3 regions of the Lysinibacillus sp. BSL11 genome follow, and region 2 is predicted to be linked to each of the others. Evidence: riboswitches for the same ligand, from Rfam matches in the RefSeq annotation. Region 2 holds a riboswitch; each other region holds the start of a gene.

The links. Region 2 has a riboswitch for lysine ahead of RCJ95_RS02590 (aspartate kinase). Riboswitches for the same ligand answer to the same signal wherever they lie in the genome.
Region 1: it holds a riboswitch for lysine, as region 2 does, so the genes downstream of both, RCJ95_RS16350 (transporter substrate-binding domain-containing protein) here and RCJ95_RS02590 (aspartate kinase) in region 2, are expected to answer to the same signal.
Region 3: it holds a riboswitch for lysine, as region 2 does, so the genes downstream of both, RCJ95_RS21885 (amino acid permease) here and RCJ95_RS02590 (aspartate kinase) in region 2, are expected to answer to the same signal.

What each region holds. Positions count from the first base shown of each region.
Region 1 covers NZ_JAVGCX010000013.1:114,451-125,038, reverse strand. Annotated here, with positions in the region: gene RCJ95_RS16365 (HAMP domain-containing sensor histidine kinase) at 1-344, shown strand, start outside; gene RCJ95_RS16360 (2-oxoglutarate dehydrogenase E1 component) at 577-3,402, shown strand; gene odhB (2-oxoglutarate dehydrogenase complex dihydrolipoyllysine-residue succinyltransferase) at 3,494-4,753, shown strand; lysine riboswitch at 5,093-5,279, shown strand; gene RCJ95_RS16350 (transporter substrate-binding domain-containing protein) at 5,399-6,256, shown strand; gene RCJ95_RS16345 (amino acid ABC transporter permease) at 6,432-7,157, shown strand; gene RCJ95_RS16340 (amino acid ABC transporter ATP-binding protein) at 7,170-7,901, shown strand; gene RCJ95_RS16335 (DUF6501 family protein) at 8,164-8,361, shown strand; gene RCJ95_RS16330 (toxic anion resistance protein) at 8,410-9,477, opposite strand; gene RCJ95_RS16325 (5-bromo-4-chloroindolyl phosphate hydrolysis family protein) at 9,474-10,124, opposite strand; gene RCJ95_RS16320 (hypothetical protein) at 10,584-10,588, shown strand, end outside.
Region 2 covers NZ_JAVGCX010000001.1:509,383-519,970, reverse strand. Annotated here, with positions in the region: gene RCJ95_RS02605 (amino acid permease) at 1-206, shown strand, start outside; gene trxA (thioredoxin) at 328-639, shown strand; gene uvrC (excinuclease ABC subunit UvrC) at 763-2,553, shown strand; lysine riboswitch at 2,661-2,838, shown strand; gene RCJ95_RS02590 (aspartate kinase) at 2,972-4,198, shown strand; gene RCJ95_RS02585 (YslB family protein) at 4,297-4,731, opposite strand; gene RCJ95_RS02580 (succinate dehydrogenase cytochrome b558 subunit) at 5,004-5,612, shown strand; gene sdhA (succinate dehydrogenase flavoprotein subunit) at 5,679-7,433, shown strand; gene sdhB (succinate dehydrogenase iron-sulfur subunit) at 7,439-8,218, shown strand; gene RCJ95_RS02565 (acyl-CoA thioesterase) at 8,413-8,877, shown strand; gene RCJ95_RS02560 (helix-turn-helix domain-containing protein) at 9,065-9,286, shown strand; gene RCJ95_RS02555 (MarR family winged helix-turn-helix transcriptional regulator) at 9,361-9,813, shown strand; gene racE (glutamate racemase) at 9,824-10,588, shown strand, end outside.
Region 3 covers NZ_JAVGCX010000024.1:3,602-14,189, reverse strand. Annotated here, with positions in the region: gene RCJ95_RS21920 (HAMP domain-containing sensor histidine kinase) at 1-1,158, opposite strand, end outside; gene RCJ95_RS21915 (response regulator transcription factor) at 1,148-1,843, opposite strand; gene RCJ95_RS21910 (Nramp family divalent metal transporter) at 2,052-3,317, shown strand; gene RCJ95_RS21905 (ABC transporter permease) at 3,363-4,052, opposite strand; gene RCJ95_RS21900 (ABC transporter ATP-binding protein) at 4,045-4,968, opposite strand; gene RCJ95_RS21895 (sensor histidine kinase) at 5,100-6,035, opposite strand; gene RCJ95_RS21890 (response regulator transcription factor) at 6,040-6,732, opposite strand; gene RCJ95_RS21885 (amino acid permease) at 6,886-8,349, opposite strand; lysine riboswitch at 8,432-8,608, opposite strand; gene RCJ95_RS21880 (CynX/NimT family MFS transporter) at 8,786-9,994, shown strand; gene RCJ95_RS21875 (hypothetical protein) at 10,062-10,588, opposite strand, start outside.

The DNA of each region.
Region 1 (10,588 bases), on a different contig from region 2:
TTATTACCGAAAATGCACTAAGTCAAATCGTTCGTAATATAATAGAGAATGCTATTCGTTATTGTGAAAAAATTCCTGAGATACAAATTTCTATTTCTGTTGCTGGAAATTATGCATGTTTAGAAATTACTGATAATGGTATAGGAATAGCACAAGACAATATTCCGTTTATCTTTGATCGTTTTTATCGAGTGGATGAAGCAAGAAATCGCCAAATTGGTGGAACAGGCTTAGGGCTTAGTATTTCGAAGATGTTACTTGAAAAATATAATGCCACAGTAGAAGTCAAGAGTGAGGTTAATATTGGAACCGTTTTCTTGCTGAAAATCCCGCTAAAATATTAAGAAAAATACATGCTTTATTTCATTATTCTATCCTTTGCGAAAAAAATTGCTTAATTTGCTAAAAAGAGTTGTATTTTTTGTGAAGAGTAGTAAGATTGAGATGGAAAAAACGTTCTTTAAAATATGGAAAAGTAGTGTGAAACATTCTTTTAAAGAACGGCTAAATATTATATAATTAATTGCAATTTAATTAATGGAACTGCCGAAAGGCAAAATTTGGAGGTCATTTTTCATGTCGAACAACGTTACAACTGTAAGTTCTCCATGGTCAGCTTTCTCTGGTCCTAACCTAGGATATGTGATGGAGCAATACGACTTATTCTTACAGTCTCCTGAAGAAGTAGAACCGGAGTTAGTTTCTTTATTCCAACAATTTGGTGCACCAGTAGTAGTAGAAGGTGAAGTAGCTGTAGCTAGTCATACAGCAGCGGCTCCTGCTGGCGATTACAAAAAAGTGTTAGCCGCTGTAAAACTAGCAGATGCAATTCGTTCACGCGGTCATTTAGCAGCAGATATCTATCCTCTGAAAAACCGTGAACTACAAACAGCTCAAATTGAAGAAAGCGCGTTCAACTTAAGCGCTGCAGATTTAGCTGAAATTCCTGCAGCAATCTTCTTCAAAGATGTGCCAGCAAACGTGAAAAATGGTAAGGATGCAATCGACTATTTAAAAGCTATTTATACAGATAAAGTAGCATTTGAATATGGTCACGTAGTAGCTACTGAAGAACGTGATTGGATTCAAGCGCAAATCGAATCAGGCTCATTCAAACAAGCATTATCTGCGGATGAGAAGAAAGCCTTATTAGATCGTTTAACTCGCGTTGAAAATTTCGAGAAATTTATTCATAAAACTTTTGTAGGACAAAAGCGTTTCTCTGGTGAGGGCTTAGATACGCAAATCGTACTATTTGATGAAATTATTAAAACGGCAGAAGCAAAAAATGTGGAAAACGTACGTATTGGTATGGCACACCGTGGTCGCTTAAACGTTTTAACACATATTTTAAATAAACCTTATGACATGATGTTCTCTGATTTTGCACATGTTTCCAATGATTTATTTATGCCAGAGCATGGCCGACTTGAAATTACAAAAGGCTGGACAGGTGATGTGAAATACCACATGGGTGCTTCTTACAACCGTGAATCTGGTATGAATGTGAAATTGGCTTACAACCCATCTCACTTAGAAGTGGGCAATCCAGTAGTACTTGGTGCTACTCGTGCAACACAAGATGATACATCTAAACCAGGGCAACCTATTTTTGACCGTACAAAGGGCTTAGGCATTCTTGTACACGGTGATGCTGCATTCCCAGGTCAAGGGATTGTAACAGAAGTGTTAAACTTCGCTAAAACAGAAGGCTTTACAACAGGTGGAACAATCCATATTATCGCAAACAATATGATCGGATTCACAACAGAACATTATGATTCTCGTTCTTCTGTGTATTCTTCTGACCCTGCAAAAGGCTATGAAGTACCAGTAATCCATGTCAATGCAGATAGCCCAGAGGCAGTAGTGCAAGTCGGACGTTTTGCGGCAAACTACCGTCAAACATTTGGCAAAGACATTATTGTGGACTTAGTAGGTTACCGTCGCCATGGTCATAATGAAACAGATGACCCAACAGTGACAAACCCAGAAACATACAAATTAGTGTCTAAACATGAAACAGTGCGTGCATTATATGGTGCACAATTAGTGGCAGAAGGTCTTGTAACTGCTGATGATGTAGCGGCACTAGATACAGCTATCTATGCCGAAATGCAAGCAGCCTATGACCATGTCAAAGAAATGGCAGAAAAAGATGATCATCATCATTTAGAAATGCCAGAAGAATTAAAAGTAGAGTTCCCACAAATTGATACAGCAGTAGGTGCGGAACGTTTAGAAAAAATCAATGAAGAGCTTTTAGTGTTTGAAGAAAACTTCGAACCACAGAAAAAGCTTGGTAAAATCTTAGAAAAACGCCGTGATGCTTATGCGTCTGCAAAAGTTGACTGGGGTCATGCTGAAACTTTAGCGTATGCAACGATTATTCAAGATGGCACACCAGTACGCTTTACAGGTCAAGATGCACAACGTGGTACATTCTCTCAACGTCACTTAGTACTGCATGATAAAAACAATGGCAATGTCTTCACGCCACTACACCATATTTCTGGTGCGAACGCATCCTTTACAGTACACAACTCTCCGCTGACTGAAGCTGGGGTGGTAGGCTTTGAGTATGGTTACAACCTAGAAAATAGCCATGTACTAACAGTATGGGAAGCACAATTCGGTGACTTTGCGAATATGGCACAAGTGATGTTTGATAACTTTATTTCAGGGGCACGCTCAAAATGGGGTCAAAAATCTGGCCTAGTTATCCTTTTACCTCATGGTTATGAAGGTCAAGGTCCAGAGCACTCTTCAAGCCGTATGGAACGCTATTTACAAATGTCAGCTGAAAATAACTGGTTTGTAGCGAACTGTTCAAATGCAGGAAACTACTACCACTTATTACGCCGTCAAGCAGCATTATTAGGTACAGAAGGGGTACGTCCACTTGTAGTCGTATCACCAAAATCATTATTACGTCACCCACTAGCTGCGGCGAATGCTGAGCAATTAGCAAATGGTTCATTCCAAGAAGTGATCGAACAACCAGGCTTAGGGGCTAAACCAGAAGCTGTAGAGCGTATCGTTTTAGGTACAGGTAAAGTGATGATCGACTTAGCAGAGCGCGTGAAAGACGGCGAAGGCTTCGATCACCTACACATTATTCGTGTAGAACAACTTTACCCATTCCCAAAAGAGCAAGTTGCTGGTATCATTGCTAAGTATCCTAATGCAAAAGAGATTGTTTGGGTACAGGAAGAACCTAAAAACCAAGGCTCATGGAATTATGCATTAGAAACATTATACGAACTTTCAGAAGGTAAAAAACTTCGCTATGTAGGCCGTCCTGCAATGAGCTCAACTTCTGAAGGGGATGCAGATTCTCATAAAGCAGCACAAGCAGCTCTTATTGAAGAAGCGGTTGCTGAGCCAGTAAAGGTTAAATAATCATATATCAATTTTTGAAACCGGGCTACTTGCCCTTAAGCAGTAGCCCTTCTATGTGCGTCATGCACGTTAATCAAAGGAGGAAATGAAAGTGGCTGAAATTAAAGTCCCTGAATTAGCAGAATCGATTACAGAAGGTAGTATCGCACAGTGGGTAAAAAAAGTGGGCGATCGCGTTGAAAAAGGTGAATTCATCGTTGAACTTGAAACAGATAAAGTAAACGCTGAGATCATTTCTGAAGAAGCAGGTGTATTAACACAAATTTTAGCTGAAGAAGGCGATACTGTACTAGTTGGTCAAGTTATCGCAGTAGTAGAAGCAGGCGAAGGCGCAGCAGCAGCTCCAGCGGCAGCACCAACTGAGGCAGCACCTGCACCAGCAGCGCCACAAGCAGCACCTGCATCAGTTGCAGCAGCTCCAGTAGTAGAAGAAACTTCTGGTGAGCGTGTTGTTGCATCTCCAGCAGCACGTCGTCTTGCACGTGAAAAAGGTATTGACCTTGCAGCGGTATCTCCAGTAGATCCACAAGGACGTGTACGTGTACAAGATGTAGCAGCTCACGGTACAGCACCCGCTGTAACGCCAGCAGCAGCACCTACATCCGTAGCAACTTCAGGTGGCCCAGTAGTATTCACACCAGCAGCTAATTCTGACCGTGTAACAATTGAAAAAATGAGCCGTCGTCGCCAAACAATTGCAAAACGTTTATTAGAAGTTAAACAATCAACAGCAATGTTAACAACATTCAACGAAATTGACATGACAAACATCATGGCACTTCGTAAACGTAAACAAGAAGAGTTTGTAAAAGCAAACGACATCAAACTTGGTTTCATGTCATTCTTCACTAAAGCTGTTGTTGCAGCACTGAAAAAATACCCATACGTAAACGCTCAAATCTCTGGCGATGAAATTCATTTAAATAACTTCTTTGATATCGGTATTGCTGTATCAACTGAAGAAGGTTTAGTCGTACCAGTTGTACGCGATGCAAATAGCAAAAACTTTGCAGAAATCGAAAAAGATATCGCTAACTTAGCGACAAAAGCTCGTGATAAAAAATTAGGCTTAAATGACATGGCTGGTGGATCATTCACAATCACAAATGGTGGTGTATTCGGTTCATTAATGTCAACACCAATTATGAACGGTACGCAAGCTGGTATTTTAGGTATGCACTCAATTGTAAACCGTCCAGTTGCAGTAAATGGTGAAGTTCAAATCCGTCCAATGATGTATGTAGCACTTTCATACGATCACCGTATCATCGATGGTAAAGATTCTGTAGGATTCTTAAAAACAGTTAAAGAATTAATCGAAAATCCTGAAGATTTATTATTAAATTCATAATGCCATTAAACCCTGCGAACAATGTTCAGCAGGGTTTTTTGTATGATAAAAGGTATTGACCGATTCTATGCTTGAAAGAGTACGAATGTTGTATCGTTTAGAGGAGCAAAGAAAGAAAAAACGCAACTTTTCTCACATAGAGAACATACTCTATAATAAATATTTGTTGTAATTTTCAGAAATATCAACAAAAGTTTAACGATTTAAAGTGGAAGCAGAGCGCACAATATCCTAATATTGTCATTAGTCAGAAAAATGTTAAAATCGTCTTGACGAACATATTAGTTTTATAGTAGTATCTAAATATCAATTAAATAAACAAACCTCACGAATTGTTACCAGTGAGGTAGAGGCGCGGTATTTATTAGTTCATTGTTGAGTAAAAGCAAGCGAAGACGCAATGAAGAAGGAAATATCGCCGAAGTATAAAAGGAGCTCGTACTTTTATACTGGGTCTGCAGTGAATAAGTGCAGGACTGTCCTAGTAAATGGATTTCCAGATTTACTAGGTTGTGCTATCTCGGAAACATGGAAATTATAGTGAGGATTTGGGCAACTGTCATAAAAGGTAAGACCTAAGTTCAATAAACTTAGGTCTTTTTTAGTACAGTTGTCTTATTTTTTTACAGAAAAGGGGAGTTTTTCATGAAAAGAAAATGGTTGTTAGTAATGATCTCTATCTTGACGGCAATTGTGCTAGCTGCATGTGGCACAAGTGACAAAAAAGAGGGCAGTTCAAGTGATGCTGGAACTGACAAAGAAGAAGGCGGCGGTGAATTCCGAATTGGCATGGAGGCTGGCTACCCACCGTTCAACTGGACACAGCAAGACGATGCGAATGGCGCAGTGAAAATTGCGGATAATGCAGAATATGCAGGTGGCTATGATGTACAAATGGCAAAGAAAATCGCTGAAGGTTTAGGCAAAGAGTTAGTCATTGTTAAAATGGAGTGGGACGGATTAGTTCCAGCGCTACAATCGAATAAAATTGATGCAATTATTGCAGGTATGTCACCAACAGAAGAACGTAAGAAAACAATTGATTTTACAGAAAACTATTATACTTCTGATTTTGTTATGGTTATTAAAAAAGGTAGCAAATATGAAGGCGCAAAATCGATTCAAGACTTCTCAGGTGCTAAAATTACATCACAATTAAATACATCAAACTACACAGTTATCGATCAAATTAAAGGCGTAGAAAAGCAAACGGCAATGGAGAGCTTCCCAGCAATGCGTGTTGCACTAGAAGCAGGTAAAATTGATGGCTATGTAGCTGAACGTCCAGAGGGCATTTCCGCTTCTGCAGCCAACGATAAATTCACATATGTAGCATTTGAAGAAGGCTTTGATACAGACCTATCAAATACTTCAATTGCTGTAGGCTTACGTAAAGATGACGCAAATCGTGAAAAAATCAATGAAATCCTAAAAGGCATTTCAGAAGATGATCGTCAAGCGATTATGGAAGAAGCTATTTCTCAACAACCCGCAGCACAATAATGACATGGCACGGACTAGCAACCAGTCTAGTCCGTACATGATCATTTCATCATTATCAAAATGAGAACCTCTCTACATAATGATAATGTCCTAGCGTGACAAATCATAGAATGGTAGAAAGAGCTAGGACACAAAAGAAATAAGCGAGCAAGATGACATTGTTAGGAGGAACATCATGAGTCTTGAATGGATACTTTCAATTATTGAAAACAACTGGCAAATGTTTTTACGAGGTGCGTATTATACGTTACTGATTTCGAGTATTAGTACAATTATTGGTGCATTTATCGGATTTTTCATCGGAATTATGCATACGATTCCAGTTCGTAAAAAAGGTGTGAAATTTTATAGCTTAAAGCTCATTAATTTTATACTAACATGCTATGTTGAATTTTTCCGTGGTACACCAATGATTGTACAAGCTATGGTTGTCTACTACGGATTAGATATCGCATTCGGTATCGATATGCACTTTATTACAGCAGGTATTTTAGTCGTTTCCCTCAATACAGGGGCCTATATGGCAGAAATTGTTCGTGGCGGTATTGTATCCATTGATAATGGGCAATACGAGGCAGCATCAGCAATTGGCATGAATCACTTCCAAATTATGCTTCATGTAGTCTTACCACAAGTAGCGCGTAATGTTTTACCAGCAACAGGTAACCAATTAATCATGAATATTAAAGATACAGCCGTATTAAATGTCATTGGAGTAACGGAATTATTCTTCCAAACAAAATCAATTTCGGGTAACAACTTCCGTTATTTCGAATCATTCTTCGTTGCATGTGTTCTTTATTTCATCATGACATTTACCGCATCTCGCATCCTTCTTTATGTTGAAAAACGTCTAGATGGTCCTGATGCCTATCAAAAAGAACAAAAAGAAGCCGTATAGGGGGACGCACAAATGGCAGTTATTAAAATCGAACATTTAAGTAAATCATTTGGACGTAACCAAGTGTTAAAAGATGTGAATTTCCAAGTGGAAAAAGGAGAGGTAGTTTGTTTAATTGGCTCCTCTGGCTCTGGTAAATCCACATTGCTTCGTTGCATAAATTTATTAGAAACGCCAAGTGGCGGTCAAATTATTTATAAAGGGGAAGACATCCTAGATGAAAAGCACAATATTCAAGAATATCGTACACATTTAGGCATGGTGTTCCAGCAGTTCAATTTATTTAACAACCATAATGTCATAAGTAATTGCACAGTGGGCCAAATCAAAGTGTTAAAACGTTCGAAAAAAGAAGCAGAAGAAACGGCGCTTAAATACTTGAAAATCGTTGGCATGGATCAATATGTGAATGCCAAGCCTCGTCAACTCTCAGGTGGACAAAAGCAGCGCGTGGCCATCGCTCGTGCCTTATCAATGAATCCTGATGTTATGCTATTCGATGAGCCAACATCCGCATTAGACCCAGAAATGGTGGGTGAGGTGTTAAAGGTAATGCGTAAGCTAGCAAACGAGGGCAATACGATGCTCATTGTGACACATGAGATGGAATTTGCCAAAGAAGTAGCAGATCGTGTTGTCTTTATGGATAAGGGTGTAATTGTGGAGGAAGGCCCTCCAGCACAAGTATTAGTCAATCCACAACATGAACGTACGAAGGAATTTTTAAAGCGTACATTAAAATAAGCACAAAAAAGTGAGTCCAACCTGTTGGACTCACTTATTTTCTAGAATTCCATTCTGCATAAAGTACAAAGCAGATTGCGAATGCTACAGCAATGATAAAAAACCATTGCGGTACTCCACCAAAACTCATCATAACACCTCAAATATTCATTTTTTTGGATAGAATAGGTATAGTATTTCTTTTTTCTCCACAAAAGACCAAAAATATTATAAAATAAACAATAGACATTAGCTTTTGCTAGTAAAGAGAGGTAGAGAGAATATGTTACATTTAAAATGGAAAGATGCGCCAACATTACGAACGGTTACTTGCAAACATACAAATGCATCGAAATACTTAGTATCAAACGTATTAACTGTAGGGAAAGAGTATGAAGTGAAAAATGAAACAGAAGAGTTCATTTTTATCATCGACAACACAGGTAATGTCGGTGGCTACTATAAAGAATATTTTGAATAAAAACAAACAGGGTGGTTCAGAACATTTGCTGAGCCACCCATTTTTTTGTTAATCTCGCTGATAGCTGCTAGCACCCGCCACATCCTGTAGCTGCTGTTTCTCTTGTTCAGTTGCGGTATGCAGGGCAAAAACATCTTTAATTGCTGTTTGCAGTTCTTGCTGTGTTTCTTTAAACTTCGAAACTTGCTGTTCAAACGTGGGACTTGAGAAGCGATCATGAGCCCTTGATAATCGCTCCTCTAAACGTGCATAATGATGATCCATATGCATCGACAACATCATCGCCAGTTGGTTTTTCCAGAGCGGAATCAAGGTAACGATAGAAAACTCAATTTTTTCAGCTAAGGTTTGATTGGCCTGTTGAATCATACGGATTTGAGGAGCTGTTTGCAGGGCGACTTGCTGTGATACTTGTAAATCATAAATACGTTGATCCAGTCTTTCGATTTGAGCAGCAAAGTCATTTAATTGCTGAATTGCAAGTGGCTGTTTGGTTGCTTGGACACTCGTTATTTGTGCAGGTAGTTCTACCTCAATGGCTTGCTGCTTTTTCATTTGTCCTGCGGCAATGGCTGTTGCCAATTCCTCAAAAAATCCTCGATTATGGGCATAAAGCGCCTCTAAGTTTTCGACATCTTTGATCAGCTGGAGCTGTGCACGCTCCAGTTGTACACCAATACGTTCCACCTGTATACTAATACGCTCAAATTCTGTGAGTGTTTGCTTCACATTAGGCTCGGTTTTGCCAAAGATTTTTTTGAAAAAGGTTTGCTTCTTAGGTTCCAAAGCAGTCGGATCTACTCGATCTAACGTCTGCATTAAAGAATCCAGCATTTGACCAATTTTAGTGACATCTTTTTGCTTTACTTGAGCAAGCATACGGTCGGCAAATTGAGACAGAGCTCGCTGTGAATCTTGCCCAAGGGACAGCAAAGATTCAAAATCAGCCAAATCGATTTGACTGGCATACAATAATGCACGACTTTGTGCAAGAGGCGATAGCGTTTCATAAGTCGCTATCGCCTCGTTTTGCGGAGTTGTTTCTAAATAGGATTGGACTAGTGGAGAAAGCCCTGGTATGGTATTTAGTTGAAAAGCGTGTTCGTTTGCTGTCATTTATCATCGCCTCGCCAGTCCAATTGTTCTCTACGTCTAAGATTGGAACGATTTGCGAATTCAATCTCCATTTGCAGATGATCGATATCATTTGCAAGCGCATCCTTTAAATCAATTTGAATTGTGTCATTCAAATCAGTTAAGGTTTCGCGTGTTTTGGATAAAGTTAATTGAATTTCCTTATCCTTCACAGGCTGCTTGGAAAGCATCGTATATTTATCCGTTAATTCCACAGCAGAAGGTAAGTGTGCATAGAAAAATGGTTCCACATTATAAAATTTACGTGGGTCTGTCTTGACGATTTTGACGATATTTTTGGAGATACGCGTCATTTCAAGTAGTTGTTTAAAAGCAGAAACAGAACGTACACGTAAATAGTTTTGACTCAATGTTTGAATATGCTTATTGGCTGTTAATACTTGTGATTCAATGTGTTTGAACTCTTCTTTTGTGATGCCTGCTATTTGCATGACTTTCTTTTTTTGTCTATGTTTCAGCAACGCTGTACTCGTCGCATAGGAACCCGCAAACAGTAAACCACCAAGGAAGAATCCAGGATTTGCCGCAATGGCTGCGATAGAAACAGTTGTGAGCGAAATAAGAAAGCTGGCACTATGTCTAGAGAAAAACTGTCCGACACTAAGCATTGTTTCATCCTCCTTGCTTTTCAATATGTCTATCTTCTTATACGAAATAATCGACATAAAGTTTCATTGAAAATTAATCCCCTACATAAATTTTACTGCTATTTGTGAACTTTCTCAATGATAATACATAGAATAAGTGAGTTGTTTCCATGAATAAGTCGGTTTAGTTCTCCTAAGGAGCCATTTTGACATCGGAATGAGCGATTTTTTGCAATTCGGTCTCTGAATAGAGGAGCGTAATTTGATTTCAAGAGCGGCTTCTGCCTCAGAGCGAGCGGTATTACTCAAATTGCGAGCGGTTTTGGTCCTTGAGAGAGCGGATAAGTGAGTTCCATGAGCGGCTCTAACTCGAAAAGGAGCCGTTTATTCTCTAAGAAGAGCATCTTCATCCAAAATGAATGAGTCTTGTATGAAACTTTTTCCAAGTGAATTCGTAACTGAAACAAAGGGGGATATATGATGAC
Region 2 (10,588 bases):
AATCACGTAAAAAACAAGCAGAACACACAAGTGCCTATGAAGTTAAATGGTTCCCTTATACTACTTGGGTAGCTATACTGGCATTAAGTGCGATTCTCATCGGGATTATTTTTACCACATCGATAATCGTGACAGGCATTACGTTAGCTATTTACCTTTTTATTACGTTAACCTATGTATTGAAAGGTCGTTATCAAGCCAATTAATGACTGTGTATTGATTTTTCGACACAGATTTGCATAAAAAATACATTGTAGGCAGATTGTTCGCTCAAGTGAATTTATCCATGCTATACTACAATCATAGTAAGCTTAAGGAGGATTTCAAATGGCAATTGTACATGCAACAGATGCTACGTTCCAAGATGATATTAAAGAAGGGTTAGTACTAGTAGACTTTTGGGCTGCTTGGTGCGGACCATGTAAAATGATTGGGCCAGTTCTTGAAGAAATGGACGCAGCAGGTAGTGCGGCTAAAATTGTAAAAGTTGACGTTGACAATAACCAAGGGACTGCAGCTCAGTATCAAATTATGTCAATCCCATCTTTACTATTATTTAAAGATGGAGAATTAGTTGACAAAACAGTAGGCTTCCAACCAAAAGAAGCTTTAGAAGCATTTATCGCAAAACATGCGTAATGAATGAAGTTCACAAAGCCGAGCCATCAATTGATGTGTTCGGCTTTTTTTCGTTATATAATAAAGAAAATAACTAACATTATTCTAATGAGGGGAATTTTTACTTAGGGGGGCAGGTAGGTAATGAACGATTTAATAAAGCGGAAACTGGATATTTTACCAGATCAACCTGGCTGCTATTTGATGAAGGATCGACAAGGGACTATCATTTATGTCGGTAAAGCAAAAGTTCTGAAAAACCGTGTACGATCTTATTTTACTGGAACACATGAAGGGAAAACGCAAAGGCTTGTAGGTGAAATAGAAGATTTTGAGTATATTGTGACGTCATCAAATATTGAAGCACTTATTTTAGAGCTGAATCTCATCAAATTACATGATCCAAAATATAATGTCATGTTAACGGATGATAAGACCTATCCATATTTAAAAATTACGAATGAAAAACATCCTCGTCTGATTACGACAAGGAAGGTAAAAAAGGATAAGGCTAAATATTTTGGCCCTTATCCGAATGCCTATGCAGCAAGTGAAACGAAAAAGCTATTGGATCGATTGTATCCGCTGCGCAAATGTGTTCAATTACCTTCCAAGGTTTGCTTGTACTATCACATGGGTCAATGCTTAGCACCTTGTGTGAAGGAAATTGATGGTCAGGTTTATCAAGAAATGATTGAGGATATGACGAAGTTTTTAAATGGTGGTGTGGAGGCAGTCAAAAAAGAGCTTGAAGTTAAAATGCTAGCAGCTGCAGAAAACCTGGAATTTGAACGAGCGAAGGAATTCCGAGACCAAATTGCCCATATTGATACGGTTATGCAGAAACAAAAAATAGTTTCAAGTGATACAACAAATCGAGATGTATTTGGCTATGCTGTTGAAAAAGGATGGATGTGTGTTCAGGTTTTCTTTGTGCGCCAAGGAAAGCTGATTGAGCGTGATGTCTCAATTTTCCCCATCTATCAAGATGCAGAGGAAGAATTTTTAACATTTGTTGGGCGCTTTTATGAAAAGCCAGAGCATATTAAGCCAAAAGAAATTTTTATTCCACAAGCCATTGATGCAGCTATCTTAACAGAATTATTAGAAATTAAAGTGCTCACACCGAAAAGAGGTCAAAAGAAGGAATTGGTTGAATTAGCTACCAAAAATGCTGAAATTGCTGTGGCAGCTAAATTCCAGCTAATAGAGCGTCAGGAAGAACGTACGATTGGTGCTTGTGAGGCACTTGGTGAAGCAATGGGTATTAGTACACCTTTACGAATTGAAGCTTTTGATAATAGTCATATGCATGGAACGGATGCAGTATCTGCTATGGTTGTTTTCATTGATGGGAAGCCTGCGAAAAAGGAGTACCGAAAATATAAAACGCGTACAGCAGCCAAGCATGATGATTACGGTGCAATGCAGGAGGTTATACGTCGTCGCTATATACGTGTTTTAAAGGAAGGACTACCATTACCAGATTTAGTCTTAATTGATGGTGGTAAGGGACAAATGGAAGTAGCCCGTGAAGTACTAGAAGATGAGCTTGGTCTTGTTATACCGATTGCTGGTTTAGCCAAGGATGATAAGCATAATACATCTCAGCTCTTGTTTGGTGATCCACCGGAAGTGATTAGCTTAAAACGTACAAGTGATGGCTTTTATTTATTACAACGAATTCAAGACGAAGTCCATCGCTTTGCTATTACCTTCTTGCGTCAACAGCATGAGAAACATGCCATTCAATCTGTATTAGATCATATTGAAGGGGTAGGACCAAAACGAAAGCAACAGCTGCTTAAACATTTTGGTTCAGTCAAAAAAATTCGAGAGGCGAGCGAGCTAGCATTACAGGAGGCTGGGATGCCCGCTAATTTAGCAAGCCAAATTTTTAGCTATTTTCAGCAACAATCATTGTCAAAGGAATAGGTATGTGCTATGGTTATCCATAACATTGTTTTCAATGTTATGGAGAGTCAACTGCGTGACTAATTCGTTTACGCTAAGGCTTAATGAATTGAATACATTCACTTTAAAGTGATGATAGAGGTGCAAGATTCAAGAGTAACACGATGGAGGATGGACAAGTCCAGAGATATTGTGTGAAAGGGGAGCTTGCCGAAGTACAGTTTTGTTGTTCCATTGCTGTACTGGTTTTGCATTTAAGAAATGTAAGACTGTCGATTCTAAACGTTTCGGAGAGCTATCACACATGCGCAAGTTACGATTATTGTACATGTTATAGGCAGCTTTCACTTTATGTGGAGGCTGCCTTTTGGTTTTCCAGAAACTGTTTTACACCCCATGATTTTGTAAAATATATGAACTGGAAGGGAGAACGAAAGAAATGGCTAAAATCGTGATGAAGTTTGGAGGAGCTGCATTAGCTTCTACTGAACAAATCCAAGAGGCTGCTAGGAAAGCGATTGCTCAAAAGGACAAAGGATTTGATGTAGTAGTGGTCGTTGCAGCAATGGGACACACTGCGAAAGAGATGAAATTGATGGTACACCAACTAACTGACGATGTGTCAAAAAGAGAATTAGATGCAGTGTTGTCAACTGGCTCTCAATTATCAAGTGCTTTATTTGCCATCGCCTTGCAGGAAGCAGGCTATGAGGCTGTGTCTCTAACGGGATGGCAAGCTGGTATACATACGGATGGTATGTATCGGCATGCTCGTATCGACTATATAGATATTAATCGAATGGAAGAACACTTTGCACAGGGACAAATTGTGGTTATTGCTGGAGAACAAGGGATTGACGAAGAGCACAATATCACCATGCTTGGGAAAGGTGGAGCTGAAACAGCTGCTGTTGCACTTGCCATAGCATTGGAAGCGGAGAGAGTAGATATGTATACAAATGTGGATGGTGTTTATACAGCAGATCCACGATATGTTACAAATGCCCAAAAGCTACAGGAAATTTCCTATGATGAAATGTTGGAGTTATCTAATTTAGGGTCTCATATCATACATCCTCGTGCGGTGGAGTTAGCAAAAAAATTTCAAATGCCTGTTATTATACGTTCCAGTTTAATAGAATCAGTAGGCACTTTATTGAAGGAGGAAGTGGAAATGGAAAAAAATTCAGTCGTTCGTGGTGTTGCATTTGAATCAGATATTATTCGTTTAACAGTAGGGTATGATGCTTTTTCCAATGCTTCATTAGCAGATATATTTACGGTGCTTGCAGAGAACCGTATTAATGTTGATATTATTGTCCAAGCCATTATTGATGGATTGAAGCCAACTGTATCGTTTTCCATTTTAAAAGAGGAATTTGCGGAAGCATTACGTGTTTTAGAGGATAGTAAATTATCACTTGGATTTAGTTTTGCTGACTTCGAAATTGGACTAGCGAAAGTTTCCATTATTGGTTCAGGCATGGCTTCCAATCCAGGCGTTGCCGCTCGTATGTTTGATCGGTTACGTCGCGAAAATATCCCTGTAAAAATGGTTAGTACTTCTGAAATAAAAGTGTCTGTTGTTGTACCACAGGATGATATGATCCAAGCAGCTAATGCTCTCCATGATGAGTTTAATTTAGAGCAAGCACTTTACATATAATAATAGAAGAAACAGCATTTTATGTAATTGACCGAAATAAAAGGAAGAAAAAAGAAGGATTGTCATCCCATTCTTTAATGGGAGACAATCCTTTTTAATTATTCTGAGGGAATGGTATTCATAATACGTTCTTTAACGTCCCATTTGACTGTAAACATGACGTATTGTTGCTTTTCCCGTTTTTCACTATAGCATTCTGTCAGGTAGCCTTTAGCTAGTTGAATTTGCTCTGCTATAAATCCTGCTTCAAGTTTAAAGCTACGCTGCTTTATTTGCAGAATTTCAGGGTCATTTGTCAACTGGAAAATACGCCCATCTTTTGATTCCTTTATGAGTTCTAATGTACCCCAGCAGGCATCTGCGAAAAATGCGATAAGTTCATCTTGACTTTTACATGGGAACTTGCGAGCAAGCTCTTTACCTGCCCAATAAAGGACGTCATCTTCATGTTTACCGAGTATAGAAGATAGAATATGATCACGAATGATCTCATAGCCAAATGATGAGATTGTAGGAGATGGAGTGTTTAACATTGTTATCCTTCTTTCTTAGAATTTTCTTAAAATTTAACGGTAATAAAGTAATGATAGATTTTTCGAGAAAAAACGACGCATCATGTACTAGATTAGTTCTTTAATAAGCTCTATGAAAAACTCCGAGTTGCCTTGACGCTCGTAGCTCTTGAGAGTACAATAAACATGTCATAATATTGTACCATGATGAAATACACAGTCAATGAAGTATCATTTACAAAATGATGACTTCTTTTGTTGTGCTATTTTAAGTACTAAGGGGGGTAACAGTCTTGTCGAAAGATCGAGAGTTTTTATGGCGTCGCTTACATTCTCTACTTGGGATCATTCCAGTAGGTCTGTTTTTAACGATGCACCTGTTCATTAACTTTACAGCAACAGGCGGGGCAGAAAGTTACAACGATGCTACCGCAGTAATGGAAAAGATTCCATTCCTTATCCTAGTTGAATGGATTGTCATCTATATTCCATTAATGTTCCACGCATTCTATGGTGTCTACATTGCATTCACTGCTACACCAAACACAGGACGTTTCAGCACGTACCGTAACTGGATGTTCTCTTTACAACGTTTTACTGGTGTATTCTTAGTGATATTCATTGCATGGCATATTTTCCAAACTCGTATTCAAAAAGCACTTGGCACACACGTTGATTACGACATGATGGCGAATATTGTTGCTAATCCATTCATGCTTGGATTCTACATTGTTGGTATTTTATCAGCAACTTTCCACTTATCTAACGGTTTATGGGCATTCCTAGTAAGCTGGGGTATTACACAATCTCCTCAGTCTCAAAAGATCGCTACTTACGTAACAAACATTCTTTTCGTAATTCTAAGTGTAGTTGGTGTGGCTGCTATTTTAGCTTTCGTATAATTCCATAGAAGCTACGATAGAGCACATGCAATCATTGCAATTTTTTAAGAGGAGTGAGAAATAATCATGGCGAAAAGCAAAATAATTGTTGTCGGCGGTGGTCTTGCCGGTCTGATGGCAACGATTAAAGCAGCTGAAGTTGGTACTGAAGTTGATTTATTCTCATTAGTTCCTGTAAAACGCTCACACTCTGTTTGTGCGCAAGGCGGAATTAATGGTGCGGTAAATACTAAAGGTGAAGGGGATTCTCCATGGATCCACTTTGATGATACAGTATATGGTGGGGACTTCCTAGCGAACCAACCACCTGTTAAAGGTATGTGTGATGCAGCACCTGGCATTATTCACTTAATGGACCGTATGGGTGTTATGTTCAACCGTACACCAGAAGGACTTTTAGATTTCCGTCGTTTTGGTGGTACTTTAATGCACCGTACAGCTTTCTCTGGTGCAACAACTGGTCAACAATTACTATATGCGCTAGATGAGCAAGTTCGTTCTCATGAAGTAGCTGGTTTAGTAAATAAATATGAACACTGGGAATTCCTTGGTGTTATTATCGATGAAGACGGCGTTTGTCGTGGTATCGTAGCGCAAGATATGCGTACAGAAGAAATTAAATCATTCCGTGCAGACGCTGTTATTATGGCGACTGGTGGCCCTGGTATTATCTTCGGTAAAACAACAAACTCTGTTATTAACACAGGTTCTGCTGCTTCTATCGTTTATCAACAAGGTGCTTCATATGCGAATGGTGAATTCATTCAAATTCACCCAACAGCGATTCCTGGAGATGACAAAAACCGTCTAATGTCAGAATCAGCTCGTGGTGAAGGTGGTCGTATTTGGACTTATAAAGACGGTAAACCTTGGTACTTCTTAGAAGAAAAATACCCAGCTTATGGTAACTTAGTACCACGTGATATTGCAACACGTGAAATTTTCGACGTTTGTGTAAACCAAAAACTTGGTATCAATGGCGAAAACATGGTATACCTAGATCTTTCACATAAAGATCCACATGAATTGGACGTTAAACTTGGTGGTATCATCGAAATCTACGAAAAATTCGTAGGGGATGACCCACGTAAATTACCAATGAAAATTTTCCCAGCAGTTCACTATTCAATGGGTGGATTATGGGTTGACTACAATCAAATGACTGAAATTCCTGGTCTATTTGCAGCAGGTGAATGTGATTACTCTCAACATGGTGCAAACCGTCTTGGTGCAAACTCATTATTGTCTGCTATCTACGGTGGTATGGTTGCAGGACCAAACGCAGTAGACTATGTAAAACACCTTAAAAAGCATGCTGAAGATCTTCCACAAGAGATTTACGATGCTCGTGTAAAAGAGGAACAAGCGAAATGGGATGCTATCATGAAAATGGAAGGCACAGAAAACGCTTACTTACTGCATAAAGAGCTTGGTGAAATGATGACTGCTACAATGACTGTAGTACGTTACAATGATCAGCTTGAAGATACATTGAAAAAACTTGATGAGCTTACTGAGCGCTGGAATAACATCAACATCAATGATACGCAAAAATGGAGCAATCAAGGCGCTCACTTTACGCGTCAGCTTAAAAATATGTTAGTGCTTGCAAAAGTAATGACAAAAGGTGCACTATTACGTAATGAATCTCGTGGTGCACACTATAAACCAGATTTCCCTAACCGTGATGACGAGAACTTCTTAAAAACAACAATGGCGAAGTTTGACCCAGCTACTGGTAATCCAATCATCACGTACCAAGAAGTCGACGTTTCATTAATCCCACCACGTAAACGCGACTACTCTGCGAAAGGAGACTAAAAGTTATGCAAATCGCAGCTAATACTGGAAGAATGGTCAAAGTGGAAATCTTACGTCAAGATACACAGGGCGGCAATAGCTACTGGCAAAAATTCCAAGTGCCTTACCGTCATGGTATGAACGTAATTTCAATTTTAATGGAAATTCAAAAAAATCCTGTTACTGAAGATGGTGTAAACACATCACCAGTATCATGGGATATGAACTGTTTAGAAGAAGTTTGTGGTGCATGTTCAATGGTGATCAATGGCCGTCCACGTCAATCATGTTCTACACTAGTAGACCAATTGACAGAGCCGATTAAATTGGAGCCAATGAAAACATTCCCTGTTATTCGTGACTTACAAGTTGACCGTGAACGTATGTTCAACGCTCTTAAAAAAGTTAAAGCATGGGTACCAATCGATGGTACGTATGATTTAGGTGAAGGTCCACGTATGCCAGAAGGTAAACGTCAGTGGGCTTATGAACTATCTAAATGTATGACTTGTGGTGTATGTATGGAAGCATGTCCAAACGTGTCTGAAAAGGCTTCATTCATTGGACCAGCTCCATTATCACAAGTACGTCTTTTCAACACTCACCCAACTGGTGCTATGATTAAAGATGAACGTTTAAATGCGATTATGGGTGACGGTGGCCTTGCGAACTGTGGTAACTCTCAAAACTGTGTTGCTGCATGTCCAAAAGGTATTCCTTTAACAACATCCATCGCTTCATTAAACCGTGCAACTACAGTGCAAATGTTCCGTAACTTCTTCGGTTCTGACCACTACGTAGACTAATATCGGACAAGCGGAACTCCCTTACACTTCGTGTGAGGGAGTTTTTTATAGTTATAGAAATGAAATTTATCAAGTTGTTTATTCGCGTTTTTTCTATGATAATATAGCATTTTCTTTTATAATGAATAAGTATTCATTTTGTTTGCCGTCGATTGATAAAAGACGGGCAATTACATGACAGGGGATGGTATATCATGAAGGCAAATTATATCGATAATTTTCAAGAGTGGGAAAAGGGTTTTTCATTTTTTAGTGAGGTACGAGTTCGATTTTCAGAAACAGACATGTATGGTCATATGAACAATACGATTAGCTTTACATATTTTGAGCAAGCAAGAATTGATTACTTCCGACATTTAGGAATTTCAATGCCCTCAGTTGGAGAAGAGAATGTGAAATCTATACCAATTGTAGCCGATTTACAATGTGATTATGTAAAGCAGGTTTTCTTTGATGACGTACTACGAATCTATACAAAAATTGCGCAAGTTGGGAATTCATCGATGGACATTCACTATCTAGCAAAAAATCAAAAGGACGAAATCTGTTTCACTGGTCGTGGAACAATTGTGCAAATGGATCCTCGTACAGGTAAAAGTGTGCCGATTTCAGAGGAAGAAAAAACGAAATTCATTCAGTTGGCCATTCTGCCTCACTAGTTCAACATATAAGTATATGTAAATTCATTGAAATAGTAGGTTTTACTTTTTACGTAAAATTTATGAATGTAACAATGTAATTTTCGAAATTTTTAAGGAAACATGGAATAATCATGCAAATAGCCGTCACCGCTTCCTGCCCCTTAACATAAGTTACAATACGTGCGGGGGAGGAGGGTGTAACTGAATGAATGGCTCTCATCATCGTTCTCTTTTAACAAACCGAGAACGTGAAATATTTGCGCTTTTATTAGCTGAAAAAACAACGAGAGATATTGCAGAGCAGCTTGGTATTAGTGAAAAAACAGTGCGAAATCACATTTCCAATACAATTCAAAAGCTAGGTGTAACGAATCGATCTCAGGCGTTAATTGAGCTGTTACGCTTGGAAGAATTTAAATTAGACTAATGGACACTTGCTATTTCGTGAAAAAAACGACAAAATAGAACTATTCAACGTATTTTTAGGAGTGAAATAGTTATATGTCGGATGAAGTAACAAAGCACTCACCTGAAACCGTTGCAACGGTTGAAAAGGAATTACGCTATATAGCGGCCATCGTGAAGCAAAAGGGAAGAGAAATTGTTTCCGATTATGCGATTACGCCGCCACAATTTGTTGCATTACAGTGGTTAGAAGAGCTTGGTGATATTACAATTGGCGAATTATCAAACCGTTTATATTTAGCTTTTAGCACAACAACAGATTTAGTGGACCGAATGGAGAAAAATGAATTAGTCAAGCGTGTGCGTGATGAAAATGATCGCCGTGTTGTTGTCGTTCATCTTCTCGAAAAGGGCGAACGTATCATTCAAGAAGTTATTGAAAAAAGACAGCAATATTTGCAAGAGATGCTTGTTGGTTTTAATGAACAAGAAGTCGCGCAATTATCAAGCTACTTAGAAAAACTACATGTACACATGAAACAGGATTGAGGCGGAAAGTATGAATGCCCCGATAGGCGTTATTGACTCAGGAGTAGGCGGTTTAACCGTAGCAAAAGAAATCATGAAGCGATTGCCAAACGAAACGATTTATTATATTGGCGATACAGCAAGGTGTCCGTATGGTCCAAGAAGTCGTCAGGAAGTACGGAATTTTACTTGGCAAATGGCAAAAGCACTCGAAAAAATGAATGTTAAGATGCTCGTTATAGCTTGTAATACAGCGACTGCAGTAGCACTCGAAAGTTTACAAAGAAATATGCCTTTTCCAGTACTAGGTGTTATCAATGCTGGCGCACGTGCAGCTGTAAAAAAAACGAAGCGACATGAAGTCGTTGTGCTTGCAACAGAAGGAACAATTAAAAGTGGGGCGTATGAAGAAGCCTTATTGTCACTCAATACGTCGACACATATTATTCCACTAGCTTGTCCCACATTCGTACCACTTGTAGAAAGTGGCGAATATAAAGGTGACTTTGCAAATAATTTAATAGCAGAAGGCTTAAAGCCGTTGAAAAATCGACAATTTGATACGGTTATTTTAGGGTGTACACATTATCCTATTTTACAAAAACAAATTGAAGCTGTTGTCGGAGAAGATGTGAATGTTTTATCTTCTGCGGAGGAAACAGCAAAGGATGTACAGGAAATGTTAGCGTATAATGGCACTTTAGCAAATGCAAATGCGGTGCCTGCTCATAGATTTTTTGCAACTGGTTCTGTTCCAATTTTCCGTTCGATTGCTGAGAATTGGTTAGAGCAAGGT
Region 3 (10,588 bases), on a different contig from region 2:
ACGATTACGATCCTCTGTTACACGATAAAAACGCTCAAACAAATGAGGAATATGCTCGATTGGAATACCAATACCAAAATCTTGGATGGTAATACGTACATGATTGGTTGTTTCAGTGGCTTGAATACGTACTTCATCCTCACTATATTTCCTAGCATTATCCAGCAAAATAAAAAGTAGTTGCTTCAATATTTTTTCATCACTATAAATAAACTTTGGAATCTGCTCATCAATTCTAAATGTTCGATGATAAGCCTGTTCCATTTGTAAAGCTACTTTATTTAAGAACGGGGCAAGCTCTAGTTGTTCGAAATGAACGTCCAATTGCTCTTTGTTTTTAGCTAGTTCTAGCAATTGCAATACCATTTCATGCATACGAGATGATTCATTGGCAATAGCTTGCAAGGATTCCTGAGCAACCTCCCGATTATCAAACCCCCTCCTTAGGAGTAGTTTTGCATAGCTTTCAATGACAGTTATAGGAGTTTTTAATTCATGGGAGGCATTTGATACAAATTCTTGTTGCTTCTGATAATGTTGTTCAAGCTTCTCCATCATCATATTAAAAGTGCGGTTAATGTTTGTTAATTCGTCCCCACCTTTTTCTGTGGTATCTATTTTTTCATATTTCCCAGTAGATGCACTTTTGCGCATGGTCTCATTTAAACGTTCTAACGGTAATAAAATAAGTCGCCCAAGTACCAAGCTCGCTAGGAAAATAGGAATCGATGCCACAACAGATACAACAACTAAGATGACCTTTAACAAATCTAATGTCCGTTCTACTTCTTCCATAGATTGCTGCAATGTTATGTCCACCACCGTTCCGTCGATCCAAATGGCAGGCATTGTGTAGGTAATAGAAGGGACCTCTTGCATTTCAAGTGTAGCCTGAACCTTCGTTTTCAAAAGTTCACCATCATAAATATAAACGGCACCATCTGTTGGCATATAGGCTCTTAATACTTGCTGTAGGTTGGTTTGTGCATTTAACTGACTCAGTGTAGAGCTTAACTCATTTGCCCGTGACTGAAGCTGATTATATTCCGTATCATAGGCAAATTTCTCATACAACAAATAAATTCCACTATTTGTTGCCACTACTATAACTAGCATAAGCAATGTTGTTAGTAGATGGATTTTTGTTTTAAGTCTCATAACTATGTTCCTTTAGCACATATCCAACACCTCGAATTGTCTGGATAAGAGGTGTTGGATTAGCAGCCTCAAGCTTTTGTCGTACATAACGTATATAAACATCCACAACATTTGTATCCCCATAATAATCATAGCCCCACACAGCCTCTAATATTTGCTCCCTTGTCAGTACTTGTTTAGGATGCTTTAGTAAATAGAACAACAAATCATACTCACGAGGTGTCAGCTGAATTTCCTTATCAAAATATACAACTTCCCTTGTTTGCTCGTTTATCGATAAATGGCCAAATGAAAGTGCAACTTGCTTTGGACTTACCTTCTGCGAAAACCGTAATGCATTGCGAATTCGTGCCAGTAGCTCCTCAATTTCAAAAGGCTTTGTCACATAATCATTGGCTCCTAAATCCAAGCCCTTTACCTTATCCTCTACCTCGCTTTTGGCAGTTAGCATGATAACAGGTGTTTGAGATTCTGTTGCACGAATACGCTTTAGCACATCAATACCGCTCATCTCAGGTAGCATGATATCAAGTAAAATTAAATCCCATTGCTGCTCACGGTATTGTAGTAAGCCTTCTGTTCCTGTATGGGCCATTGCTGCCTCATATCCTTCAAATTGAAGCTCCAGTTGTAGCACTCTCGCAATATTTTCTTCATCTTCTATAATTAAAATTCGATGTGTCATGTCGAATCCGTCCTTCGCCTTTTCTTTTCATCGTATACGATATAAGTGGTGAAAGTCTAATTAGAAAATGATGAGAATTGCACATACTTATAGAAGGATAAAGCAAACCACTTCACTTTTTTTATTCCTAGCGTTAGAATACTAATATCTTATTTTCCTATAGGAAACTTTATTTCATTGATGATACTTTTTGAAACGAGGGAACAATATGGTTTACAAACGAGTCACAAAATCGTCAGCAGAGGCGGTTTTAGATGGAGATATAAGAGGTTGGCGAAGATTTTTACCATTTTTAGGACCTGCTTTCATTGCAGCAGTCGCCTATATCGATCCTGGTAATTTTGCTACAAATATTACAGCAGGCTCTCAATACGGCTACCTGCTACTTTGGGTTATAGCCTTTTCTAATTTAATGGCTGTGTTAATTCAGTCTCTGTCTGCCAAGCTTGGGATTGCGACAGGAAAAAATTTACCTGAAGTCGCACGCGAGCATTTTTCTAAAAAAACTTCTATCTTTTTGTGGATACAGGCAGAATTGGTCATCATTGCCACTGACCTCGCGGAATTTATCGGAGCAGCATTAGGGCTTTATTTACTTTTCAATATCCCAATGCTTCCCGCCGCATTAATTACAGCAGTGGGTTCATTTGCTATTTTAGAGCTGCAAAGAAGAGGATTTAGAGCCTTTGAAGCAGGTATTTCTGGCATGGTTTTAATTGTTGTATTGGCATTTGCCTTTCAAACATTTTTAGCGCAGCCAGCATGGGGCGATGTAGCGATCGGCATGTTCACGCCACACTTTGAAGGTGTAGATTCACTATTATTAGCAACAGGTATTTTAGGTGCAACCGTTATGCCTCATGCTATTTACTTACATTCCTCTTTAACACAAAGTCGTATTATTGGTCGGAATGAGGCAGAAAAAAAACGTATTTTCCGTTTTGAATTTATCGATATTATCATCGCTATGATTATTGCTGGTGCCATCAATATGAGTATGCTCATAATTGCCGCAGCAGTATTCCATACCCAAGGCGTTGTAGTTGAAGATTTAGATGTTGCCTATAATGGCTTAAAAGATGCGCTCGGCCCACTGGCTGCCATTTCCTTTGGTCTTGGTTTACTTATTGCAGGGCTTGCTAGTTCCTCTGTAGGGACTTTAGCCGGTGACGTAGTGATGCAGGGCTTCATTCAAAGAAAAATACCTCTTTATTTACGTAGAGCGATTACCATGGTGCCACCACTTGCAATCATTGCCTCTGGTGTGAATGCTACCTATGCTTTGGTTCTTAGTCAGGTTGTTTTATCATTTGGTATTTCCTTTGCACTTGTCCCTCTTGTTATGTTTACAAGTAAACGAGACATCATGGGAAGCCTAGTTAATCACCGTATTACAACTGTTTTAGGTTGGTTTGTCGTAGTCATTGTTGTTACGTTAAACATTTACTTACTGTGGGAAACAATTTTTGGATAACAAAAAGCCAGGTACTCTAGGAATGAGCACCTGGTATCTTTTTGATTAAACATCCACCTTTTCGATATTTCTAATGGCTAAATAAGCAATACCCAGTCCCACGATTGCTAAAGTAATTGGAATAATAATTATATCGTTTAAAGTAAAGTTACCTGAATTTGACGAAGTGACAGACACAATTATAATAGATGAAATGATAGTTGTCGGTATAGAGTATTTTCTCATCCCAAAGTACAATGGGATTAAAGCTATGCCTGAGGCAGCTATCGCATTCATCAATACAGAAGGTATATGCTGAATAATTAAAGAACTTGATAGTACATCTGGAATTAATTCATATCGATCGCTTACGACACAAAAAATGGCTGTAATAAGAGCATTGGAGATAATGATCATACTGAAAGTAAATAGCATGACAATAGCAAGCTTTGCGACCATTAATTTCTTTCTACTTATCGGATACATAAAGGCTAATGTAATGGTTTTAAATTTATATTCTCCGATGATTAACTTAGCTATTAACGTAGAAGCAAAAATAATAAAAACTGCTCTTACAAATGAATCAATGACACTTAAAGCAACCTTGTAATTTTCAAGCCCTGGATCTCCTTCTACTTTAGAAATAAATAAAATCATAAACAGAAACCCGAGAATGACTAAATTAGCAATGATAGCTCCTCTAACATATGATCCTAAATGGAACTTTTTCATTTCTAAACGCATTAAATTAAGCATGAACAACGCCTCCATTGATTAGCTTTAAGAAATAATCCTCTAATGAACTTGTTTTTTTACTAATCTCTTCAATCTCAACGTCATGTTCAATTAATGCTCTTGATAGGCTTTGTTGGGATACAGTTGAGTCGTATATACGTATAGAGTTATCATCCATCAGCTTAAAATTAGTAATGTTTAATTCGTTTTCAATAATAAACGCTGCCTTTTTCCCATCACTTACGATCACTTCGGTATAATTGACCTGATCACGATTAATAGTATCCATTGCTACCTCAGTGATGAGCCTTCCATTCTTAATAACACCTATTGTATCGACCAATTGTTCTATTTCAGCCAAAATATGACTTGAGATAATAATGGTTATGCCGTACTCCTTACAAAGCATCTTGAAAAGCTCTCTTAACTCCTTTATTCCTACTGGGTCCAATCCATTAATTGGTTCGTCTAATATAAGTAACTCTGGCTTTGTAATAATGGCCCTTGCAATGCCTAATCTCTGCTTCATCCCTAGAGAAAAATCTTTAACCTGCTTATTCTCTGTATTCGTTAACTTTACTAAGTTAAGAACATGTGCAATTTCTTTCTTATCATAATAACCCATGTATTCACAATGTAATTCTAGGGTCTCACTAGCCGTTAATTTTTCATAAAAAATAGGATATTCAATAATTGTCCCCATTCTTTTTAGTATTTCATAGGATTTGTCGGTCAATTTCTCCCCTAATATTTCTACATCTCCACTTGTAGGCTTCGTTAGATTAGTTAGCATCTTCATAACAGTGGTTTTACCTGCACCATTGGGACCTAAAAATCCATAAATCTCTCCCTTCTTAACGTTCATATTGACAGCAGAAACAACTTCCTTTCCATCGTACACTTTCGTAAGCTGATTTGTTTTTACAATGTATGTCATGTAATTCGCTCCCTCAATTGTGACTAGCTTCATTATAAAAAATGAAACTCTCTATTTTATTACTGCATTCTTACAAATTTCTTAAGTAAAAAAGCCTGCAAAGCATTAAAGCTCTACAAGCACAACTGGATTCAATACATCATTCGTTTTAGCGAAATGGTAAAAGTAGTTTTTTCATTAGGAATACTCGATAACCGGATGGAGCCATTCATTATTTCTACTAGCCGCTTTGTAATCGTTAGTCCCAAACCACTGCCTTGAAAAGATTTATTTCGAGAATCCTCAAGTGTATACATCCTTTCAAATACGCTATCGATATGATATTCATCAATACCCTTGCCACAATCCCACACATCAATATCAATATTGGCTTCTTCATGTCTTACGGTAATTCCAATTACATTGCCATCTGCTCCATATGCAATAGCATTAGACAGTAGATTGTTTAGAACCCTATTTAATGCTTCTTCATTACCAAGGGCATACATGGGGCTTGCAGGAATATCAATATTAACATCTAATCCCATTGAAGTAACCAGATCGTAAAAAGACAAAATATTTTTACGGCATATTTCACTGACATTGATTTTAGTGATTGGGTAATCTGTATCTCCAGCCTCTAATTTCGCCAAGTCAAAAAATGTATGGATAATTTTTAACACTTCTAATGTTTTAGCATGTACACCTGTAAGTAATCGTTGGCGTTCTTCGTCACTCATCGCATTTTGAAGTTGAAGCATTTCAATATAGCCAAGTACAACGGTTAAAGGTGTTTTAAGATCATGCGAAATATTGGCCAACATCTTTTTCATGGAATTTTCCATTTTTCGATGTGTAGCCTGGATTTTTTGATGTTGATCTAGCAACGTATTCAGTTTAATAAGTAACTGTTGAATTTCTGAATTTGTAGTTGTTACTAGAATCTTTTCATACGTCTGTTCATTCACAATTACGTGTAGTTTACTATGAATGTATTGGATAGCGCGTTCTTGTTCCCTCTTGACTTTCCATTGAAAAATTAGGACCCCGATTAGCAATACAATTATTATTAATAGAAATATCATCATATTTTTATCCCTCAAACTTATAGCCGATTCCCCATAGAGTTTTAATATACTGAGGATTTGATGGATCATCTTCTATTTTTTCACGTAGTCTTCTAATATGTACATTTATAATATTTTCATCTCCGTAATAGGCATCTTTCCATATCATCTGATAAATTTGCTCTTTGGTAAAAACCCTGTGACGATTTGTCACAAACAATTTTAAAATGGAAAATTCCTTTGATGTCAGCTTTATCTCTTGTCCGCTCTTTGTTATTGAGAAATTAACGATATCTATCTTTAAATTATCAATTTCGAGGACCTCTTGCTTTTGTTCAGCTTGACTAGAGTATTTCGTAGCTCTTCTGATAACAGCCTTTACACGTGCTGAAAACTCCAGCATAGAAAAAGGTTTAGCAATATAATCATCTGCCCCCAATCCTAAGCCCAATGCTTTATCAACATCACTGTCTTTTGCAGACATAATAATGATAGGAAGTGCTGCCTGCTCTCTAATAATCTTTAATACTTCCAAACCATTTAATTTAGGAATCATAATATCTAAGATGACCAAATCAAAGGTATTTTGCAAACAATTATGTAATGCCTCTTCGCCATTAGTCGCTGTTGTGACATTGAAACCTTCCATCGTTAAGTAATTATCAACCATTTCACGAATGGCTTCATCGTCTTCTACCAGTAAGATATGTTTTTGCACTATCATGCACCTCTCCTATCAAAACCCAATTTCCATATGTATATTACATTACCATATTTATGATGTTTGATTAGAGAGATTTTGTTTATGAGTGTTGAAAAAAGAACTGCCCCATAAACCATCGCTCTTAGGTTTACAGAACAGCTCTATTATTTAATCTTCAACTTTTAAATCACAATCTTTAAGTGGAAGCATTTTTGTTTTGTGCTTTATTTTATAGCCCAACCATAATGCTAAAAATAATGGAATCCCAATATACGAAACAAGGATACCGTACCAATCAATCTTATCGCCTGTAAAGGCTGTGTAATTTTGTCCAATGACTACAATCATACAAACTGTAAAAGCAAATAGTGGTCCAAACGGATATAATTTGGCTTTATAAGGTAATAATCTTGGATCTAAGCCCTGTGCATCAAACGCTCGGCGGAAACGATAATGACTAAACGCAATACCTAGCCATGCAATAAAGCCAGACATTCCAGAAGCATTTAATAGCCAGATATAAACCACTCCATCGCCAAAGAAGGATGCCAAAAATGCTAAACAGCCTACAGCTAATGTTGCCATAAGTGCATAAATCGGAATACCTCTACGACTTAGCTTTGCAAAAAATTTAGGTGCATGTCCATCCACTGCTAATTGCCATAGCATACGAGAAGATGCATATAGTCCTGAATTTCCTGCTGACAGCATAGCCGTTAAAATAATGGCATTCATTAAAGAAGCAGCAAAGGCAATACCTAGACGGTCAAACACTAGTGTAAAGGGTGATACTGCGATATCTTCTGATAACAAACGTTCGTCTGTAAATGGAATCAACATCCCGATTGCACCAATCGCTAAAATATAAAACAAAAGAATACGCCAAAATACAGATTTAACAGCCTTCGGAATATTTTTACCAGGATTATCTGTTTCACCAGCTGTAATTCCTAGTAATTCTGTCCCTTGGAATGAAAATCCTGCAGCTAGGAAAATACCAAATGTAGCAAGGAAGCCACCATGGAATGGCCCATCACTAACAAAGAAATTAGTAAAACCTACAGGAGCCTGCCCACCTAAAATACCAAAAATCATTAGTAAGCTAATGATAATAAAAACAATAACCGTTGCTACTTTAATCATGGCAAACCAATATTCACTTTCACCATAACTTTTTACGGATAGTAAATTAAACGTCAATACAACAGCAATAAATAATACTGTCCAAAGTGCTGATGAGCTATCTGGGAACCAATATTTCATAATTAATGACACAGCAGCAATTTCGGCAGCAATGGTGATTGCCCAGTTATACCAGTAGTTCCAGCCTAATGCAAAGCCCAAAGCGGGATCTACAAATTTGGTTGCATACGTACTAAATGAACCTGATGATGGCATATAGGCAGCCATTTCCCCTAAGCTTGTCATTAAAAAATACACCATAATACCGATTAAAGCATAGGCAAGCAATGCTCCCCCAGGCCCTGCCTGAGCAATAGCACCTCCACTGGCTAAAAATAGCCCCGTACCAATTGTACCGCCTAAAGAAATCATTGTAATATGACGGCTTTTTAATTCTTTTTTCAGCTTCGGCGCTTTATGTCCGAGCTGATTTACTTTTATTTCACTCACGATATAGCTTCCTTCCTATTTATGAGGCAAAAAAATGCCATCACATATACACTGTGATGGCTACGTTAATCCTCAGTTTTTCCTACATGATAGCTCAACACGTTGTACAAACGTGACAGTTCTGTTCCTTTCGGAGACAGCCCCAGCATGAGGTTTTCAAGTCCCCTCACACTTCGGCAATATTTCCTTTCAGCTAATCTCATCAATGCTTGTCATTTCAATTAGCATACTTATAAATATCGCGACCTCTACCTCAATACAAACATGAGGCATATAATTATTAAATTTATGATGTTTATTATACTAACATAAGACCATAGACATTTCAATACCGCAAGAAATGTTCCGTATTTTATGAATCTTCTACTATTTTTAATAGTGTGATAAAGTGTTATAGTAGTTCAATTAGAATGGTTATTATTAGGGGGGATTTATTTTGACTACAAATGATCATACCACTAGTTATCCAAGTAAAAAAATTAGCTGGAAAGGAACAACCTTACTTTTAGTCTTTGGCGTTATCTTTATAGCCTCTACATTACGAATGCCACTAACTGTTGTTGGTCCAATTATATCCTTTATCCGTGAAGATCTTGGAATATCTAATGTAGTGGCTGGCTTTCTAACAACAATTCCATTGCTGGCTTTTGCTATTATATCTCCATTTGCACCAGTTGTAGCACGCAAACTAGGGCTTGAGCTAACATTATTTTTATCAACTTTTCTCTTGGCCTTAGGAATTGTCCTACGTTCACTTGGTACGACAGAATTACTTCTATTGGGTACTGTGTTAATTGGCGTAGCCATTTCTTTTGGAAATGTACTAATTCCAGGATTATTAAAATTGAAATTTCCATATCATGTGGGTTTATTAATGGCCTTTTTCACCATGTCCATGAATTTTACTGCTGGCCTTGGAGCTGGTATTAGCTATCCGATAGCTAATTCATCGTTAGGCTGGCAAGGTGCGCTTTCCATTGCACTCATACTCGTTCTAATTACAATCCTAATTTGGATACCTCAACTAAAGTCAAATTACCCAGAACCAGTTACTACATCTAAAAAGACCAGTACACCTTTATGGAAATCACCTGTTACTTGGGCTGTCACAGGGGCAATGGGTTTACAGTCTTTATTATTCTATACAACAGCAGCGTGGATACCTGAGATCTATATTGCTCAAGGTTTAGCGCCTGATAAAGCTGGCTGGATGTTTTCAATCATGCAATTCTCACAAGTACCAATGGCTTTGGCAGTGCCTATTATTGCAGGTAAAATGACTTCTCAACGCCCACTTGTATTGATGTTTACATCCTTCTATTTAGTAGGCTTTGTTGGAGTTGTCATGGAATGGACAAGTCTTGGGGTCCTGTGGATGGTTCTTCTAGGGTTAGCAGGTGGTTCTTCATTCGCCCTAGCAATGATGTTCTTCACTCTCCGTACTCGTACTGCATTTGAAGCAGCAGATTTATCAGGCTTTGCACAATCTTTGGGTTATTTATTTGCCGCAATTGGTCCTATTCTTTTTGGCTACTTGCATGATTTATTTGGTGGTTGGAATATTGCGGGATGGCTCTTTGTCGTTGTGGCAATTTTACTCTTCTTTTGCTCAATGAGAGCTTCTAAGAATGAATATGTGCATTAAAATTAAATAAAGCAGGTGGTTCAGCTTCCTCCATCTGCTTTATTTCTATATAGTGTTTACACATTACTTAATTGTCGAGTTGCTGGATTAATGTTAGCAATTCAGCAAGGCATTCTGATGCTTCATTATTACGAGCTGTTATAGTAGAAAAAATAGGAACAGCCTCTTGTAAAAGCAAATAACTATAATAGTAATAGCCTACAAAAGCTTGCTTTCCATAGCCCTTTGGCGTTTCTTCCTCCCACTCCTGCTCATCATTGTCCTCATTTTCTATCCATAAATAGTTGACGTCTAATAGCTCCTGCATATTTTTAACAGTATTGACTGGGTCGAGATAATCTTTCGTAATAGCATGTGCCACAGCTAAATATAATTGTATTTCTTGTAAGGAGACAACCTCTAATTTTTTACTAGTAAGCTTTTTTAACAGGACAAGCAAAACCCATAGTGTCACCTGCCACAGTGTACCTTGATGTTCGATTAATTCAGCTAGTTGTGTGTATTGCTCCTGTTCTATCAGCTTAGGAATGGCTGTACCTCTACCATAAGGTGTCGTCAATTGTCTCCACGGGATATTGGGAATTTGCTGATCTA